Linked DNA regions of Formosa agariphila KMM 3901. The protein of the gene in region 1 interacts with the protein of each later gene in a pairwise test. Links are inferred from orthologs where the notes say so. Each region holds a gene or a part of one and is shown in the gene's direction. Other genes may lie near its edges.

Region 1 (9,004 bases):
AACGAAGATACAGGAAGCGAAATACTTTTAATGCCAGCTAAAGAATACCAAATTACTACTATGGTAGATTTTGGAACTAAAGTATTAGGTACTCAAAATGCAACTTTAAATCAAATTTCAGATTTCAAAAAAACCATTTCAGATTCTAGAACGTTTAGTTTTTTACATGAAATTGAAATGCTTTTAGAGCATGGGTTAATAAAAGGAGGCGATTTAAATAATGCCATAGTTTATGTAGATAAAGAATTATCTCCAGCAACGATGGAAAAATTAAAAGTTGCTTTTAAGAAAGATTCAATTGCGGTTAAACCTAACGGAATTTTAGATAATTTAACTTTACATCACCCTAATGAAGCAGCAAGACATAAATTGTTAGATGTTATAGGTGATTTAGCTTTAATAGGGACACGTATTAGAGGTAAGGTAATAGCAAATAAACCTGGACATTTTGTAAACACTCAGTTTGCAAAGAAGATGTCTAAAATTATAAAAAACGAAAGACGTAATAATGTTCCTTACGTAGATTTATCTCAGGAGCCATTAATGGATGTTAATCAAATTATGGATATGTTGCCTCACAGACAACCATTCCTATTGATTGACAAAATTTTTGAACTTTCAGAAACTGGGGTTATCGGTATGAAAAACGTAACGATGAACGAACCGTTTTTTGCAGGTCATTTTCCAGGAGCTCCAGTAATGCCTGGTGTTTTAATTGTTGAAGCAATGGCACAAACAGGTGGAATAATGGTATTAAGTACCGTTCCTGATCCAGAAAATTACCTTACATTTTTTATGAAAATTGATAAAGTGAAATTCAAACAAAAGGTTGTTCCAGGAGATACTTTAATTTTTAAATGTGACCTAATTACTCCAATTAGAAGAGGAATATGCCATATGCAAGGTTACGCTTATGCCAATGGAAAACTATGTGCAGAAGCAGAATTAATGGCTCAAATTTCAAAAGTAAAATAAAAAGCAACACATGAATCAACCTTTAGCTTACGTGCATCCCGGAGCGAAAATTGCAAAAAATGTAGTTATCGATCCGTTTACAACGATACATAATAATGTCGTAATAGGAGAAGGAACTTGGATTGGAAGTAATGTTACCATTATGGAAGGTGCTCGTATTGGAAAAAATTGTAACATTTTTCCAGGAGCAGTTATTTCTGGAGTCCCACAAGATCTTAAATATAACGACGAAGACACTTTAACGGTTATTGGTAACAATGTTACTATTCGTGAATGTGTAACCATTAATAGAGGGACTACAGATCGTATGAAAACTGTTATTGGCGATAATTGTTTAATTATGGCGTATTGCCATATCGCTCACGATTGTATAGTTGGAAAAAATTGTATTTTTTCTAATAACAGTACTTTAGCAGGACATATAACGCTTGGAGATTATGTGGTTTTAGCAGGAATGACGGCTGTACATCAATTTTGTTCTGTAGGAAACCATGCTTTTGTAACCGGCGGATCTTTAGTAAGAAAAGATGTGCCACCATTTGTAAAAGCTGCTCGTGAACCGTTATCTTATGTAGGGATTAATTCAGTAGGATTAAGACGTAGAGGATTTACTACAGAAAAAATTAGAGAAGTACAGGATATTTATCGTGTTTTATATCAGAAAAATTACAACAACACCCAAGCGGTAGAAATTATTGAAGCGGAGTGGGAAGCTACTCCAGAACGTGATGAAATCCTTCAATTTATAAGAGATTCACAACGCGGAATAATGAAAGGATATTTCAAATCAAACTAAAAAAATAGAATGGCAACAACATCAGATATTAGAAACGGATTATGCATAAGATATAATCATGATATTTTTAAAGTAATTGAATTTTTACACGTAAAACCTGGTAAAGGTCCTGCGTTTGTAAGAACAAAATTAAAGAGTGTAACAACAGGTAAAGTTATAGATAATACGTTTTCTGCAGGACACAAATTAGAAGATGTACGTGTAGAAACACATAAATTTCAATATTTATACCCAGAAGGTGATTTATATCACTTTATGAATGTTGAAGATTACACGCAAATTATGTTAAATGTAAATGCTTTAGATACTCCAGATTTATTAAAAGAAGGCGAAGTAGTTACTATTTTAATTAACTCTGAAGACGGTATGCCGCTTTCAGTAGATATGCCTGCTAGTGTTATTTTAGAAGTTACTGCAACAGAACCAGGAATTAAAGGAAACACTGCAACTAACGCAACTAAACCTGCAACAGTAGAAACTGGAGCTACAATTAATGTACCTTTATTTATTAATGAAGGCGATAAAATTAAAGTAGAAACAGATAAAGGAACGTACAAAGAAAGAGTTAAAGAATAATTCTTGTGAAGTTTCCTAATCCATATACATTAAAACAAATTGCAACCATTATTGGTTGTGAATTTGTTGGACATGATGAATTCCCTGTGCTTGGTATGAATGAAATTCATGTTGTAGAAGCAGGCGATATTGTATTTGTAGATCATCCGAAGTATTATAACAAGGCATTACAATCGGCAGCAACAATTGTTTTAATTAACAAAGAAGTTGAGTGTCCAGAAGGTAAGGCTTTATTAATTTCTGATGATCCTTTTAGAGACTTCAATAAATTGACTGAGTTTTTTAAACCATTCCAAAGCGCAAACCAAAGTGTTTCAGATTCAGTTCAAGTTGGTGAAGGCACTATAATTCAGCCTAACTGTTTTATTGGTCATAATGTAACTATTGGAAAAAATAGTATCATTCATTCAAACGTAAGTATTTATGACGATGCTGTTATTGGAGATAATGTTATTGTACACGCTGGAACTATTTTAGGAGCATCTGCTTTTTACTATAAAAATAGACCAGAAGGCTTCGATCAGTTAAAATCTGGTGGTCGCGTCGTTATTCAAGATAATGTGCATATTGGTGCGTTGTGTACAATAGACAAAGGTGTCACTGGAGATACAATAATTGGAGCAGGCTCTAAATTAGATAATCAAATTCAGGTTGGACACGATACTGTAATTGGTAAAAAGTGTTTAATAGCATCTCAAGTTGGAATTGCAGGTTGTGTAGTTATTGAAGATGAAGTAACTATTTGGGGACAAGTAGGTACAGCTAGTGGGATAAGAATAGGTGCCAAAGCTGTAATTATGGGACAAACTGGAGTTACAAAATCTGTAGAAGGTGGGAAAACTTATTTTGGTACACCTGTAGAAGAGTCTAGAAATAAACTCAAGGAATTTGCTATGTTAAGACAACTTCCTAAGATTATTGAAAAGTTAAAAGAGAATCAATAATTATTCAATAAATTGTCATTATTTAGCACTTTAAATAAAGTCTAAAAAAATCTTTAAATATAATTGTTAAAACTTTACATTTGTAAAGCTTTTAATAAAATAAAACAAACAAAAATGAGCGTTTTAGTAAATAAAAATTCGAAAATAATTGTTCAAGGGTTTACAGGAAGTGAAGGTACTTTTCACGCCGAGCAAATGATTGAATACGGAACTAATGTTGTAGGAGGAGTAACTCCAGGTAAAGGTGGTCAAACACATTTAGACAGACCTGTTTTTAACACAGTAAAAGATGCTGTAGAAAAAGCTGGTGCAGATACTACAATTATTTTTGTGCCGCCAGCATTTGCTGCCGATGCTATTATGGAAGCTGCAGATGCAGGTATTAAAGTAATTATTACAATTACAGAAGGAATTCCTGTTGCAGATATGATTAAAGCCGCGGATTATATTAAAGGTAAAGATTGTCGTTTAATTGGACCAAACTGTCCAGGTGTAATTACTCCTGGTGAAGCTAAAGTTGGTATTATGCCAGGTTTTGTATTCAAAAAAGGTCATGTTGGTATTGTATCTAAATCAGGTACTTTAACTTACGAAGCTGCAGACCAAGTTGTAAAACAAGGTTTAGGTATCACGACTGCTATTGGTATTGGTGGAGATCCAATTATTGGGACAACGACTAAAGAAGCTGTAGAACTTTTAATTAACGACCCAGAAACTGAAGCTGTTGTTATGATTGGTGAAATTGGAGGTCAATTAGAAGCAGATGCTGCAAACTGGTATAAAGCTAGTGGAAGTAAAAAACCAGTAGTTGGTTTTATCGCTGGTGAAACTGCTCCTGCTGGTCGTACTATGGGACACGCTGGTGCAATTGTAGGAGGTAGTGATGATACAGCTCAAGCTAAAAAAGCTATTATGGCTGCTTGTGGAATTCACGTTGTAGATTCTCCTGCTGAAATTGGTAAAAAAGTTGCTGAAGTTTTAGCACAATTAGCATAATATAAAACATGTTTAGCTAATTTATTGGCTAGATATAATATATAATACATCTTTTAAAATCCGTTAACTCGATACTGTTAACGGATTTTTTTATGGATATAATTTAATTTATAACAGAAACGCTAGAAAACCTCACAAATATTTGTGAGGTTTTTTTATACTGTCAGATTTTGAATTACTATCTTTGAGGTATTAATTTTTATCTAATTACACATGAAATTATTACAAGGAAAAACAGCAATTATTACAGGTGCAAGCCGCGGAATAGGTAAAGGAATTGCTCAAGTTTTTGCACAACATGGTGCAAATGTCGCATTCACTTATAGTTCTTCTGTAGAAGCTGCAAATGCTTTAGAAGCCGAATTAAATGGTTTAGGAATAAAAGCTAAAGGATACCAAAGTAATGCTGCTGATTTTAATGAAGCTCAAGCTTTAGCAGAAGAAGTTGTAAAAGAATTTGGAAGTATAGATATATTAATAAATAACGCAGGAATTACAAAAGACAACTTGTTAATGCGTATTAGCGAAGCAGATTTCGATCAAGTTATTGAAGTTAACTTGAAATCGGTTTTTAATATGACGAAAGCTGTACAACGTACTATGCTTAAACAACGTAAAGGGTCTATTATTAACATGAGTTCTGTAGTTGGTGTAAAAGGTAATGCTGGTCAGACTAACTATGCGGCGTCTAAAGCTGGAATTATCGGATTTTCAAAGTCTGTTGCTTTAGAATTAGGATCTAGAAATATTAGAAGTAATGTTGTGGCTCCAGGATTTATAGAAACAGAAATGACAGCAAAACTAGATGAAGCTACTGTTAAAGGTTGGAGAGAAGGTATTCCTTTAAAACGTGGTGGTACTCCAGACGATGTTGCTAATGTTTGTGTGTTTTTAGCAAGTGATTTAAGTGCGTATGTTACAGGACAAACGCTTAATGTAGATGGTGGAATGTTAACATAATATATGTCTATAGAAACAGTATTATATATAATTCTTGCTGGAATTGTAGCCCTTTTATTAGCTTTATTTCAGTATAAATATAAAGTGAAAAGCATGTCTAAACAGTACATGCTTTTCGCTTTTTTACGGTTTATTACCATTTTTTCTGTGCTCTTACTTTTAATCAATCCTAAGTTAGATCAACTTCAGTTAACTACAGAAAAACCAAAGCTATTAGTTGTTGTAGATAATTCTAATTCTATTACACAACTTAAACAAGATGCTAATGCTAAAGAAGTTGTTGAAAACATACGCTCACATTCAAATTTAAACAACAAATTTAATATTGAATATTTCACATTAGGTAAAACACTCAGCACTAGCGACACCTTAACTTTTCAAGACAAACAAACAGATATTGCATCGGCTTTAGATGCACTTCAGGATATTTATAAAGACGATGTCGCTCCAACCATTTTAATAAGTGATGGAAACCAAACATTTGGTAGTGATTATGAGTTTACAAATTATAGCAATCCCGTATATCCTATAATTTTGGGTGATACAACCCATTATGTCGACTTAAGCATTAGGCAGCTTAACGTAAATAAATACGCGTATTTAAAGAATAAATTCCCAGTTGAAACGATTCTTGTCTACAACGGGAAAGAGGCTGTAAATACTGTTTTTACAGTAACTAGTGGTGAGCAAACGGTGTATTCTAAAAATATATCTTTCAGTGAAACTCAGAACTCAGAAGTATTAAACTTTACACTACCAGCAAATCATGTTGGCACATCAACATATAAAGCCCATTTAAAACCATTAGACACTGAAAAAAACACAGTTAATAATATAAAAAACTTTGCTGTTGAAGTTATAGACGAGCAAATGAATATTGCTGTAATTTCTACTTTTTATCATCCCGATTTAGGTATGCTTAAGAAAAGTATTGAAAGTAATGAACAACGTTCAGTTACTATTTTAAAGCCTAATGAAATAAAATCTAAATTGAATGATTTTAATTTAGTGATTCTATACCAACCTAATAATCAGTTTAAATTTATTTTCGATGCAATTAAGGCAGAGAATAAAAATGCTTTTATTATTTCAGGAACACATACAGATTGGTTCTTCTTAAATAATCAGTCTAATGTGTATGAACATGATATTACAGCGCAGTCTGAAGTTTATCAAGGTGTCTTTAATACTAATTATTCCATGTTTATTGTAGACGATTTAAACTTCGATATGTTTCCTCCATTAAATTCTAGCTTTGGAGATTTAACCTTTTTTGGTCCTTACGAGACTTTACTTTATAAAAAATATGGAAACTTAACCACCGAACAACCGTTATTAGCCACTTTTGAAATTAATGGTAGGCGAGAGGCGCTGTTGTTAGGCGAGAACATATGGCAATGGCGAGCGCAAAGTTTTTTAAACGAAAAGTCGTTTCATATGTTCGATAATTTTGTAGGAAAGTTAATTCAGTATTTAGCGTCTACTAAACGAAAAACACGTTTGATTCTCGATTTCGAATCGTTTTACGAAGGTGTAAATAATGTGATCATCAAAGCGCAGTTTTTTAATAAGAACTACGAATTTGACGGACGAGAAACACTTCAAATAAAAGTAAAAAATAAAGAAACAGACGAGGAGACGGAATTGCCTTTCGTGCTTAAAAACAACAATTATCAAGTAGATTTAAGTCATTTATCAGCATCTAATTACGACTTTACCGTAAGCGCAATTAACGAAAAGATTTCAAAATCTGGAAGCTTTACAGTTTTAGAATATAATGTAGAGCAACAGTTTTTAAACGCCAATGTTTCTAAGTTAAATGTATTAGCAAATAAAACAAGCGGAACGTCTTATTTTATAGATAGTTACGATTCAGTTTTTAATGAATTAATTTCTAGTAAAAAATATACTAGCATTCAAAAAAGTACAAAGACCACTCAAGGTTTAATTGATTGGAAATATGTGCTAGGAATCATAGTTTTCTGCTTATCTTTAGAGTGGTTTTTAAGAAAATATAACGGATTAACTTAATAAAAATATAATGGATAAATTACCTAAAATTGCATTGCCTATTCTTGTTGCTATCGTAGCAGTAATCATATTAATTTCAAAATCGGCTATCACCATAAACTCAGGGGAAGCTGGAGTATTATATAGAACATTTGATGACGGAGTTGTTACAGATGAACCACCTTTAGGTGAAGGGTTTCATGTTGTTGCGCCTTGGAACAGAGTTTTTATTTACGAAGTGAGACAACAAGAAATTTACGAAAAAATGAATGTGTTATCTTCTAATGGATTAGATATTAAATTAGAAGCTTCAGCGTGGTTTCAACCACAATTCGAAAATTTAGGAAAACTTCACCAAGAAAAAAGTGAAATGTATAAAGAACGTATTTTACTTCCTGCCATTCGTTCGGCAGCAAGAAGTGTAGTGGGACGTTATACACCAGAACAATTATATTCTAGTAAGCGTGATGCAATTCAGCAAGAAATTTTTGATGAAACAAAAAGTATTGTAGCTGATCAATACATTCAATTAAATCAGATATTAGTTAGAGATGTAACATTACCTTCTACAATTAAAGATGCTATCGAGCGTAAATTAAAGCAAGAGCAAGAATCTTTAGAATATGAATTTAGATTAGTTACAGCTCAAAAAGAAGCTCAGAAACAAATTATTGAAGCACAAGGTAAAGCTGATGCAAACAGAATTTTAAGTGAGTCTTTAAATGATAAAATTTTACAAGATAAAGGAATTGAAGCTACAGTTAAATTATCTGAATCTCCAAATTCTAAAGTCATTGTAATTGGTTCAGGTGATAGCGGATTACCGATTATACTTGGAAATCAATAATTAATTAATATTTTTTAGTTTAAAACTTGCATAAGTGTTTTAAATTTTTGAATATTTGTGTATAACAAAAAAAGAACATGAACTTTATTCAATTACATCATCATCATTTTCATACTTGTACTTAGACGAGCTGAAAGTGTATTGAATAATTTTCAAAATAATATATTTTTAAACCCCGTTTGAGTTAATCAGATGGGGTTTTTATTTTTCTCCATATGATGTTACTCAAACCACATTAATCAACAAAATGAGTAAATTAAAAATTGCAGTCCAAAAATCAGGTCGACTTTACGACGAATCTATGCAAATCCTTAAAGACATAGGAATTTCTATAGATAATGGAAGAGATCAATTAAAAGCATCGGCTAAAAATTTCCCTTTAGAGGTGTTTTATTTACGTAACGGAGATATTCCTCAGTATTTAAAAGATGGTGTTGTAGATGCCGCTATTATTGGTGAGAATGTTTTAATTGAAAAAGGTGGAGACATCCAAATTGTACAAAAATTAGGATTTTCGTCTTGCAAGGTTTCTATCGCTGTTCCAAAATCGGCTAAGTATGCTAGTATGCAAGATTTGGAAGGTAAACGTATCGCAACATCTTACCCAAATACGGTACAACAATTCTTAGATAAAAACAATGTAAATGCTCAGTTACATATTATTAATGGTTCTGTAGAAATTGCTCCTAATATTGGGTTAGCAGATGCCATTGTAGATATTGTTTCTAGTGGAAGTACCTTGTTTAAAAATGGATTAAAAGAAGTTGAAGTCTTATTAAAATCTGAAGCAGTTTTAGCCTCTTCACCATTAATTTCTGAAGCTAATTCAGACATTCTAAACATCATAAAATTTAGAATAGAATCTGTTTTAAAAGGGCGTCGTTCTAAATATGTGTTATT
Region 2 (8,879 bases), 860 kb from region 1 along the record:
ATTGTTATGCGTTTGTCCTCTGTTGTTTCGTCATGTTTTTGGTGTTAATTGTGCTTAGTATTAAAATAGTGGATTACAAATTTTCTATTTTTTCAAAATACAAACCACCTAACAATAACTTTATATTGAAGTATTTCTACTACAAAAAACGAAATAGTATATTAAAACATTAAATAAACATTATAAAATTCATTAATTTTACCATTCAATTTTAATAATGATTATGGATTCTGTAAAAGAAAGTATTAAGGAGTTGGGATATATTCCAGTATCGGAAGATGCAAAGAATATAGATTATGTGGCAGAAATTAAAAAGCTAAAAAAGGAGAAGAATGCCGTCATTTTAGCGCATTATTATCAAGAGCCAGCAATTCAAGATTTGGCAGATTATGTGGGAGACAGTTTAGGACTGTCTTATAAAGCAGCAGAAACCGATGCTGATTTAATTGTGTTTGCTGGGGTTCATTTTATGGCCGAAACAGCAAAGATTTTAAATCCGAAGAAAAAGGTAGTTTTACCAGATTTATATGCAGGATGTTCGTTAGCAGATTCTTGTAGTGCTGAAGATTTAGCAACATTCAAGAAAAAATATCCAGGTCATATTGTTATTACTTATGTCAATACATCGGCAGAAGTTAAAGCTATTAGCGATTTAACTTGTACATCGTCTAACGCTAAAAAGATTGTTGACTCTGTACCTTTAAATCAACCAATAATATTTGCGCCAGATAGAAATTTAGGAGCTTGGATTCAAAAAGAAACAGGTCGTGATATGGTGTTATGGGATGGTGCGTGTATTGTTCACGAGGCATTTTCTATGGATAAACTATTAGCTGTTCATAAAGAAAATCCGAAAGCAAAAATTATTGCTCACCCAGAATCTGAAGCACATTTATTAAAAATTGCCGAATATGTAGGGTCTACAGCAGGACTTATTAATTATGTGAAAACCAGTCCAGCAAACGAGTTTATTGTGGCTACGGAAGCAGGTATTTTACATGAAATGCAAAAAGAAGTCCCTAATAAAATTTTAATTCCGGCACCAGCAAAGGAAAATAATACGTGTGCGTGTAGCGAATGTGCTTATATGAAAATGAATACACTTCAAAAATTATACATGTGTATAAAGCATGAATTACCAGAAATTCATGTAGACGAAGCTATTCAAAAACAAGCATTAATTCCTATACAGCGTATGCTAGAAATTTCTTCAAAATAAGAATGAGTCAACATAATACAGATTACTTAATATTAGGATCGGGAGTAGCTGGTCTTACAACAGCCATTCGTTTGGCTAAATCTTTGCCTAATAAAGAAATTTTAGTTGTTACTAAAGCCAATAAAAGTGAATCGAATACCAAATATGCTCAAGGTGGTATTGCTGTAGTTTGGGATAAATTGGATTCTTTTGAAGACCATATAAAAGATACCATGATTGCAGGAGAGTATCATAACGATCCTGAAGTTGTAAAAATGGTTATTGAAGAAGCACCAGATTGTATGAGGCAATTAATGTCTTGGGGAGCCGATTTCGATTATGGTGTAGGTGGAGAATTCGACTTAGGAAAAGAAGGCGGACATTCGGCAAATCGTATTATTCATCATAAAGACATTACGGGTTTAGAAATTGAGCGCACACTTTTAGATCAGGTGGCTAGTTTAGAAAATATAAAAGTTTTACCGTATCATTTCGCCATCGATTTAATTACAGATCACCAGTTAAAAGATTCAGAGTTTGAAGAAGGACATAATATTAGGTGTTATGGTGCATATATAATGAACCAAAAAACCAATGCTATTGAACCTTATATTGCGAATAAAACTATTTTATGTGCAGGAGGAATTGGTCAGGTGTATGCTTCTACAACCAATCCGTTAATCGCTACAGGCGATGGAATTGCTATGGCATACCGTGCTTTAGCAAGAATAAAAGATATGGAGTTTGTACAATTTCATCCTACTGCTTTATTCGAGCCAGAACAAAGTCCTTCGTTTTTAATTTCGGAAGCTGTTCGTGGATTTGGAGCTTATTTGAAAAATAAAAAAGGAGAACGCTTTATGCTTGATATTGATGAGCGTGCCGAATTAGCACCGCGCGATATTGTTGCAAGAGCCATAGATAACGAAATTCATACCACAGGTGAGCGTCATGTGTATTTAGATTGTACGCACCTGGATTATGATGCCTTTATTAAACATTTTCCTAATATTAACGAGAAATGCTTAGGTATAGGAATAGATATTAGAAAACATATGATTCCTGTTGTCCCTGCTTGCCATTACGCATGTGGAGGAGTTGAGGTAAACACTAAAGGTGAAACTACTATAGAGGATTTATATGCCGCAGGTGAATGTACGAGTACCGGTTTACATGGTGCAAATCGTTTGGCTTCGAACTCTTTGTTAGAAGCGTTGGTGTATGCCAACCACATTGCCGACCATATTATAGAACATGTTGATCTTGTTAAGCCTGTTAATGTTAATGCTCCAGATTGGAACGATGATGGAACATCTACACCAAAAGAACTAATTCTAATTACGCATTACAGAAATACGATTCAGCATATTATGTCCGATTTAGTGGCCATAGTCAGAACAAACAGTAAGCTAAAAGAAGCTTCTAAACATTTACGTTATGTAGAAGATTCTACACAAGATTTGTATGTGGGGTCTAAATTATCTGTTCAGATTTGCGAACTGCGTAATTTAAATTCAATTGCAAATTTAATTGTAGAGCAATCTGCAAAACGAAAAACAAATATGGGAGGTTTTTACAATTCCGATTTAATTGAAGCGGAATAAACAATAAAAATTTTCAAAAAAATATCCTGCTAAAATGTACTAGGTTTTACTTAGTTGTTTTAGCAGGATATTCTATTTAAATCAGGTTATAAAAAAAGCGTTAACTATACAAGTTAACGCTTTCTAATTTATAAAGTGACTTCGATTTGATTTTTTATAATGTCCTCGAAAGTTTCTCTTTCTCTAATTAATAAGGCTTTGTCTTTATGCCAAAGTACTTCGGCAGGACGAAAACGTGAATTATAGTTAGAAGCCATAGAATAACAATAGGCACCAGCATTTTGGAATCCAAGGATATCTCCTTCTGTAATTTCATTAATTCTACGGTTGTTTGCAAAAGTGTCTGTTTCACAAATATAACCTACAACAGAGTAAAAACGTTCGCGACCTTTTGGGTTAGAAATGTTAGTAATAACGTGTTGTGATCCGTAAAGCATCGGACGGATTAAATGGTTAAAACCAGAGTCTATTTGCGCAAATACAGTAGAAGTAGTTTGCTTTACAGCATTTACTTTTGCTAAAAATACTCCAGATTCACTTACTAAAAATTTTCCTGGCTCGAAACCTAAGGTTAATTCTTTTCCGTATTCTTTACAAAATTCGTTAAAACGCTTTGTTAGTTTAGTTCCGAATTCTTCAATGTTTGTTTCAATATCCCCTTTAGAATAAGGTACTTTAAAACCAGAACCGAAATCTAAAAAGTCTAAGTCTTTAAAATGTTTAGCTGTATCGAATAAAATTTCACTAGCATATAAAAAGACATCGATATCTAAAATATCACTACCTGTATGCATGTGTATTCCGTTAATATGCATGCCTGTATTTTCTACAATTCTTAAAATATGTGGAATTTGATGTACAGAGATTCCAAATTTAGAATCGATGTGTCCTACAGAGATATTAGCATTTCCTCCAGCCATAACATGCGGATTAATACGAATACAAACAGGAACTTTAGGATGTTTTGTACCGAATTGCTCTAAAATAGATAAGTTGTCTATATTAATTTGTACGCCTAATTTAGAAGCCTCTTCTATTTCTTCTAAAGACACACCATTTGGAGTAAAGATAATTTGTTCGGCAGAAAACCCAGCTTTTAATCCCAATTGAACTTCTTGAATAGACACAGTATCTAATCCGGCACCAAGGTTTTTCATTAATTTCAAAATCGAAATATTAGATAACGCTTTTACGGCATAGTTCACTTTTAGCTGTTTCACCTTATTAAATGCAGATGTTAAACGTTTATACTGAGACACTATTTTTTCAGAGTCGTACACATACACCGGACTTCCAAAGTCGTTTGCAATTTTTAATAAAGTGTTATTATTCATTTTATGATAAATTAAATTCGCCGCAAATCTATAAAGTTTTTGTCAGTTTAATACCTATTATTTGTCAAAAAAATAAAGAAAAGAATAGAGAATTAATAATATCTAATATTAGATGGTAAAAAATATTGGTTAAAACCTAAGGGTTGTTTACATTTGTGAGGCAATAAATTAAAATACCAATGAACTTACACGAATATCAAGGAAAAGAAATTTTAAATAGTTTTGGCGTACGTATACAACGCGGTATCGTAGCAAAAAGTGCTCAAGATGCTGTTGTAGCTGCAAAACAATTAACTTCGGAAACAGGAACAAGCTGGTACGTTGTTAAAGCCCAAGTTCACGCAGGTGGACGTGGTAAAGGAGGCGGAGTAAAATTAGCCAAGAATTTACAAGAGGTAGAGAAAATTTCTGGTGAGATTATAGGGATGGACCTAGTAACACCACAAACTTCTGCAGAAGGTAAAAGAGTACACCAAGTATTAGTTGCTGAAGATGTATACTACCCTGGAGAATCTGAAACAGAAGAATTTTACGTATCTGTTTTATTAAATCGTTCTACTGGTCGCAATATGATTATGTATTCTACTGAAGGTGGAATGGATATTGAAACTGTTGCTGAAGAAACTCCGCATTTAATTTTTACTGAAGAAATAGACCCTGCTGTAGGTATTTTACCTTTCCAAGCAAGACGCGTTGCGTTTAACTTAGGGTTATCTGGAAATGCTTTTAAAGAAATGACAAAGTTTGTTACTAATCTGTATACAGCTTACGTACAATCTGATTCTTCTTTATTTGAAATTAACCCAGTTTTAAAAACTAGCGATAATAAAATTCTTGCTGTAGATGCTAAAGTTACTATAGATGACAATGCATTATACAGACATAAAAACTATCTTGATTTACGTGATATACGTGAAGAAAGTGCAATTGAAGTAGAAGCTGGTAAACTTGGTTTAAACTATGTAGACCTAGACGGAAACGTGGGTTGTATGGTTAACGGAGCTGGTTTAGCTATGGCGACTATGGATTTAATTAAGCAAGCAGGTGGAGAACCAGCTAACTTTTTAGATGTTGGAGGTACTGCTGATGCTGCTCGTGTAGAGGCTGCTTTTAAAATTATTTTAAAAGACCCTAACGTAAAAGCAATCCTTATCAACATTTTTGGTGGTATTGTACGTTGTGACAGAGTTGCACAAGGAGTAATAGATGCATACAAAAACATGGGTAACATTAACGTGCCAATTATTGTACGTTTACAAGGTACCAATGCAGATGTTGCTAAAGAATTAATTGATAATTCTGGATTAGATGTAATGAGTGCTACTCAATTCCAAGAAGCTGCAGATAAAGTACAAGAAGTTTTAGCATAGTCTAAAACACTGAATACATTATAAAAAAAGCGTCTAACTTATTTGTTAGACGCTTTTTTATTTGACTTTGGTTTAATTGATTCCGATTTTTTATAATCAGGTTTCTTTGTCGAGACCTTTTTTTCTGAAGATTTATCTGCTACTTTAGTTTTAGAGGCAATTTTCTTTGGTAATGGCCCACGCATATGAATAACTAATCCGTTTAAGAAATTTCTTAAAATTTGGTCACCACACTCCATGTATTTTGGATGATCTTCCTTTCTGAAAAATGCACCTAATTCACTTTTACTAATTCTAAAATCTACTAATTCTAGAATCTTTACGATATCGTCGTCTCTTAATTTAAGAGCAACACGTAACTTTTTAAGAACATCATTATTAGTCATATTGCTGTTTTTTTCTTGTTTGGATTTTTTTGTAAAAATATTTTAAAATTTCGAAAACATCTGCTTTACTAGAAGTTTGTTATAAAATTGTTTTAAACGGATAAAAAAAATAAAATTTTTAGTAATTATTAATTGGTTTAAATTACTGTCAATTAAGCGATTACGAATTTGTTTTTTCGTTTATAAACGTTCGATTTTAATCTAAAAACCACTGTAAAAGTAACTTTTAAATATACTATTTCCGTTTTTCTGTAAGGTTTAGTCGATTAAAGTTTTTTATATTTTCGACAAGTTACATTTTATCTACGATTATAAAATATCTATTATAATTAACTTTATGTTATAAATATTAAGGGTGTCTTAACATGATAAATCGCGTTGAAAAACTGAGTCTGCTTTCCGAAATGATAGCTTTTGCTAAAACAGATACGGAAGTTAAATGTAAGAAATATAAGTTTCTGCTTGGGGTGTCTCAACAACTAGACATTTGTAGGTCAGATTTCGAATATCTTATGAAGCATCCAATCGCTTATAAGAATGTCGAGTCTTATAGCGAACGGATTATTCAGTTTCACCGCTTAGTATTATTAATGAACTTAGAAAACGAGCGTACCAAAAAGGAACTTGTAAAACTTTATAACTTCGGATTAACAATGGGCTTAAGTCATGAGTCTATTAACAGAGTACTTTATTTAATGGATGGGTTTCCTAATAAATGTGTACCGCCAGAGGTATTAATCGATATTTTTAAAGTTCAGTATAATTAATTAGTGTTTTAATTTTTCAAGCTTGTCTTGATAATGTTTAATTTCATCGCGAAATTTAGCCGCTTGCATAAAGTCTAAATCTTTGGCTGCTACTTCCATTAATTTTCTTCTGTCTCTAATATTTTGTTCTAATTGAGGTTTCGTTAAATACTCACTTTCAGGTTCTGCTGCTTTTAATGCCTCCAACTCGTAACTGTAAGTACTCACAGAATTTTTAGCTAAGGCACTGTCTAAACTTTTGTTTAGTGCTCTTGGTACCATATTATTAGCTGTGTTATAATTAATTTGTTTCTCACGTCTGTATTCGGTTTCGTCTATAGTTTTCTGCATACTTTTGGTAATCTTATCTGCATACATTATAGCCTTACCATTTAGGTTCCGTGCTGCTCGACCTACCGTTTGTGTTAAAGATCGTGCCGAACGTAAAAAGCCTTCTTTATCTGCATCTAAAATGGCAACTAGAGATACTTCTGGTAAATCTAATCCTTCACGAAGTAAGTTTACACCCACTAATACATCGAACAATCCTTTACGTAAATCTTGCATGATTTCTACACGCTCTAAGGTGTCCACATCACTATGTATATATCGGCAACGGATTTGAATGCGATCTAAGTATTTCGTTAATTCTTCTGCCATACGCTTTGTAAGCGTCGTTACTAAAGTCCGCTCATCTTGTTCTATACGAAGTTGAATTTCTTCTATTAAATCATCAATCTGATTTAAACTTGGTCGAACTTCAATTATAGGATCTAAAAGTCCAGTAGGGCGAATAACTTGTTCCACATAAACTCCGTCACTTTTTTCTAATTCATAATCTGCAGGCGTCGCACTTACATAAATAACTTGGTTTTGAAGTGCTTCAAACTCTTCAAATTTAAGCGGTCTGTTATCCATTGCTGCTGGCAATCTAAAACCGTAATCTACTAAGTTTTCTTTTCTGCTTCTATCGCCACCATACATGGCATGAACTTGTGAAATCGTGACGTGACTTTCGTCAACTACCATTAAAAAATCATCTGGGAAATAGTCTAACAAACAGAAGGGGCGCGTACCCGGTTGGCGGCCGTCTAAATATCTTGAATAATTTTCGATACCAGAACAGTAACCTAGTTCTCGAATCATTTCTAAATCGAATTCGGTACGTTCTTTTAATCGTTTTGCTTCTAAATGTTTTCCAATATCTTTAAAATAATCGTGTTGTTTTACCAAATCATCCTGAATATCTTTAATCGCATTTTGTAGGACATCTGGAGACGTTACAAACATGTTTGCGGGATAGATGGTTAGACGGTCGTACTTTTCTATGACTTCGTTGGTTTGCACATCGAACACTTCAATTTCTTCAATTTCATCTCCGAAAAAGTGAATTCTATAAGCATCATCAGCATAACTTGGAAAAATATCTACAGTATCTCCTTTAATTCTGAAACTTCCATGATTAAATTCGGCTTCTGTTCTCGAATATAAACTCTGTACTAAGCTGTGCAATAATTTAGTTCTAGAAATAACTTGATCACGCTCTAAAGTAATTACATTTTTCTGGAATTCTACAGGGTTTCCAATTCCGTATAAACAAGATACCGAAGCAACCACTAATACATCGCGACGACCAGAAAGTAAAGATGAGGTGGTGCTTAATCGTAGTTTTTCAATTTCTTCGTTTATAGATAAATCCTTTTCTATATAGGTTCCAGAAACAGGAATGTAAGCTTCCGGCTGATAATAATCGTAGTAAGACACAAAGTACTCTACAGCATTATCTGGAAAAAATTGCTTAAATTCTGAATACAGTTGCGCAGCCAATGTTTTATTATGAGCTAAAACTAGGGTAGGGCGTTGTACTTCCTGAATAACATTAGCAACAGTAAAGGTTTTTCCTGAACCAGTAACTCCTAATAATGTTTGAAATTTTTCATCGGAGTTAATCCCTTGCGTTAATTTTTTAATCGCTGTAGGCTGATCTCCGGTAGGCTCGAATTCTGATTTTATTTTAAATCGCATATCACAAATTTAAACATTTTGAATGGAGAAAAATAAAAGTAACGCGCTGTTTTGTTATCGTTTTAAAGTGAAGTGTCCCTTGCGTTTAAAATATCTTCCATTATGGTTTATACTGGCTGTATACCAATAGTCGTTGGTTGGCATGGGCGCACCGTTATAAGTGCCATCCCAGCCGGTTTCAAAAGTTGGGTTGTTATTTCTATTTAGTATTTTAAG

Evidence for each region.
Region 2: the proteins of sucD (region 1) and sucC interact in binary tests that used the Escherichia coli proteins (3 or more experiments, as listed by UniProt). The link is inferred for Formosa agariphila KMM 3901 from one-to-one orthologs.

What each region holds. Positions count from the first base shown.
Region 1 is NZ_HG315671.1:1,724,113-1,733,116, forward strand. Bases 2,425-5,346 are described here. They hold sucD (succinate--CoA ligase subunit alpha), read left to right. Parts: upstream 2,425-3,405; coding sequence 3,406-4,287; downstream 4,288-5,346. Other genes in these bases: BN863_RS07390 (UDP-3-O-(3-hydroxymyristoyl)glucosamine N-acyltransferase), read left to right, coding at 2,425-3,291; fabG (3-oxoacyl-[acyl-carrier-protein] reductase), read left to right, coding at 4,501-5,247; BN863_RS07405 (hypothetical protein), read left to right, coding at 5,251-5,346. Outside these bases: BN863_RS07375 (bifunctional UDP-3-O-[3-hydroxymyristoyl] N-acetylglucosamine deacetylase/3-hydroxyacyl-ACP dehydratase), read left to right, coding at 1-975; lpxA (acyl-ACP--UDP-N-acetylglucosamine O-acyltransferase), read left to right, coding at 986-1,771; efp (elongation factor P), read left to right, coding at 1,781-2,347; more of BN863_RS07390, read left to right, coding at 2,353-2,424; more of BN863_RS07405, read left to right, coding at 5,347-7,278; BN863_RS07410 (prohibitin family protein), read left to right, coding at 7,289-8,104; hisG (ATP phosphoribosyltransferase), read left to right, coding at 8,352-9,004. UniProt on the Escherichia coli protein: Succinyl-CoA synthetase functions in the citric acid cycle (TCA), coupling the hydrolysis of succinyl-CoA to the synthesis of either ATP or GTP and thus represents the only step of substrate-level phosphorylation in the TCA.
Region 2 is NZ_HG315671.1:863,666-872,544, forward strand. What follows is about bases 3,614-6,410. They hold sucC (ADP-forming succinate--CoA ligase subunit beta), read left to right. Parts: upstream 3,614-4,315; coding sequence 4,316-5,506; downstream 5,507-6,410. Other genes in these bases: lysA (diaminopimelate decarboxylase), read right to left, coding at 3,614-4,136; BN863_RS03775 (DUF1456 family protein), read right to left, coding at 5,545-5,892; BN863_RS03780 (hypothetical protein), read left to right, coding at 6,258-6,410. Also shown: quinolinate synthase NadA, read left to right, coding at 224-1,219; nadB (L-aspartate oxidase), read left to right, coding at 1,222-2,802; more of lysA, read right to left, coding at 2,931-3,613; more of BN863_RS03780, read left to right, coding at 6,411-6,659; excinuclease ABC subunit UvrB, read right to left, coding at 6,660-8,663; BN863_RS03790 (T9SS type B sorting domain-containing protein), read right to left, coding at 8,718-8,879. UniProt on the Escherichia coli protein: Succinyl-CoA synthetase functions in the citric acid cycle (TCA), coupling the hydrolysis of succinyl-CoA to the synthesis of either ATP or GTP and thus represents the only step of substrate-level phosphorylation in the TCA.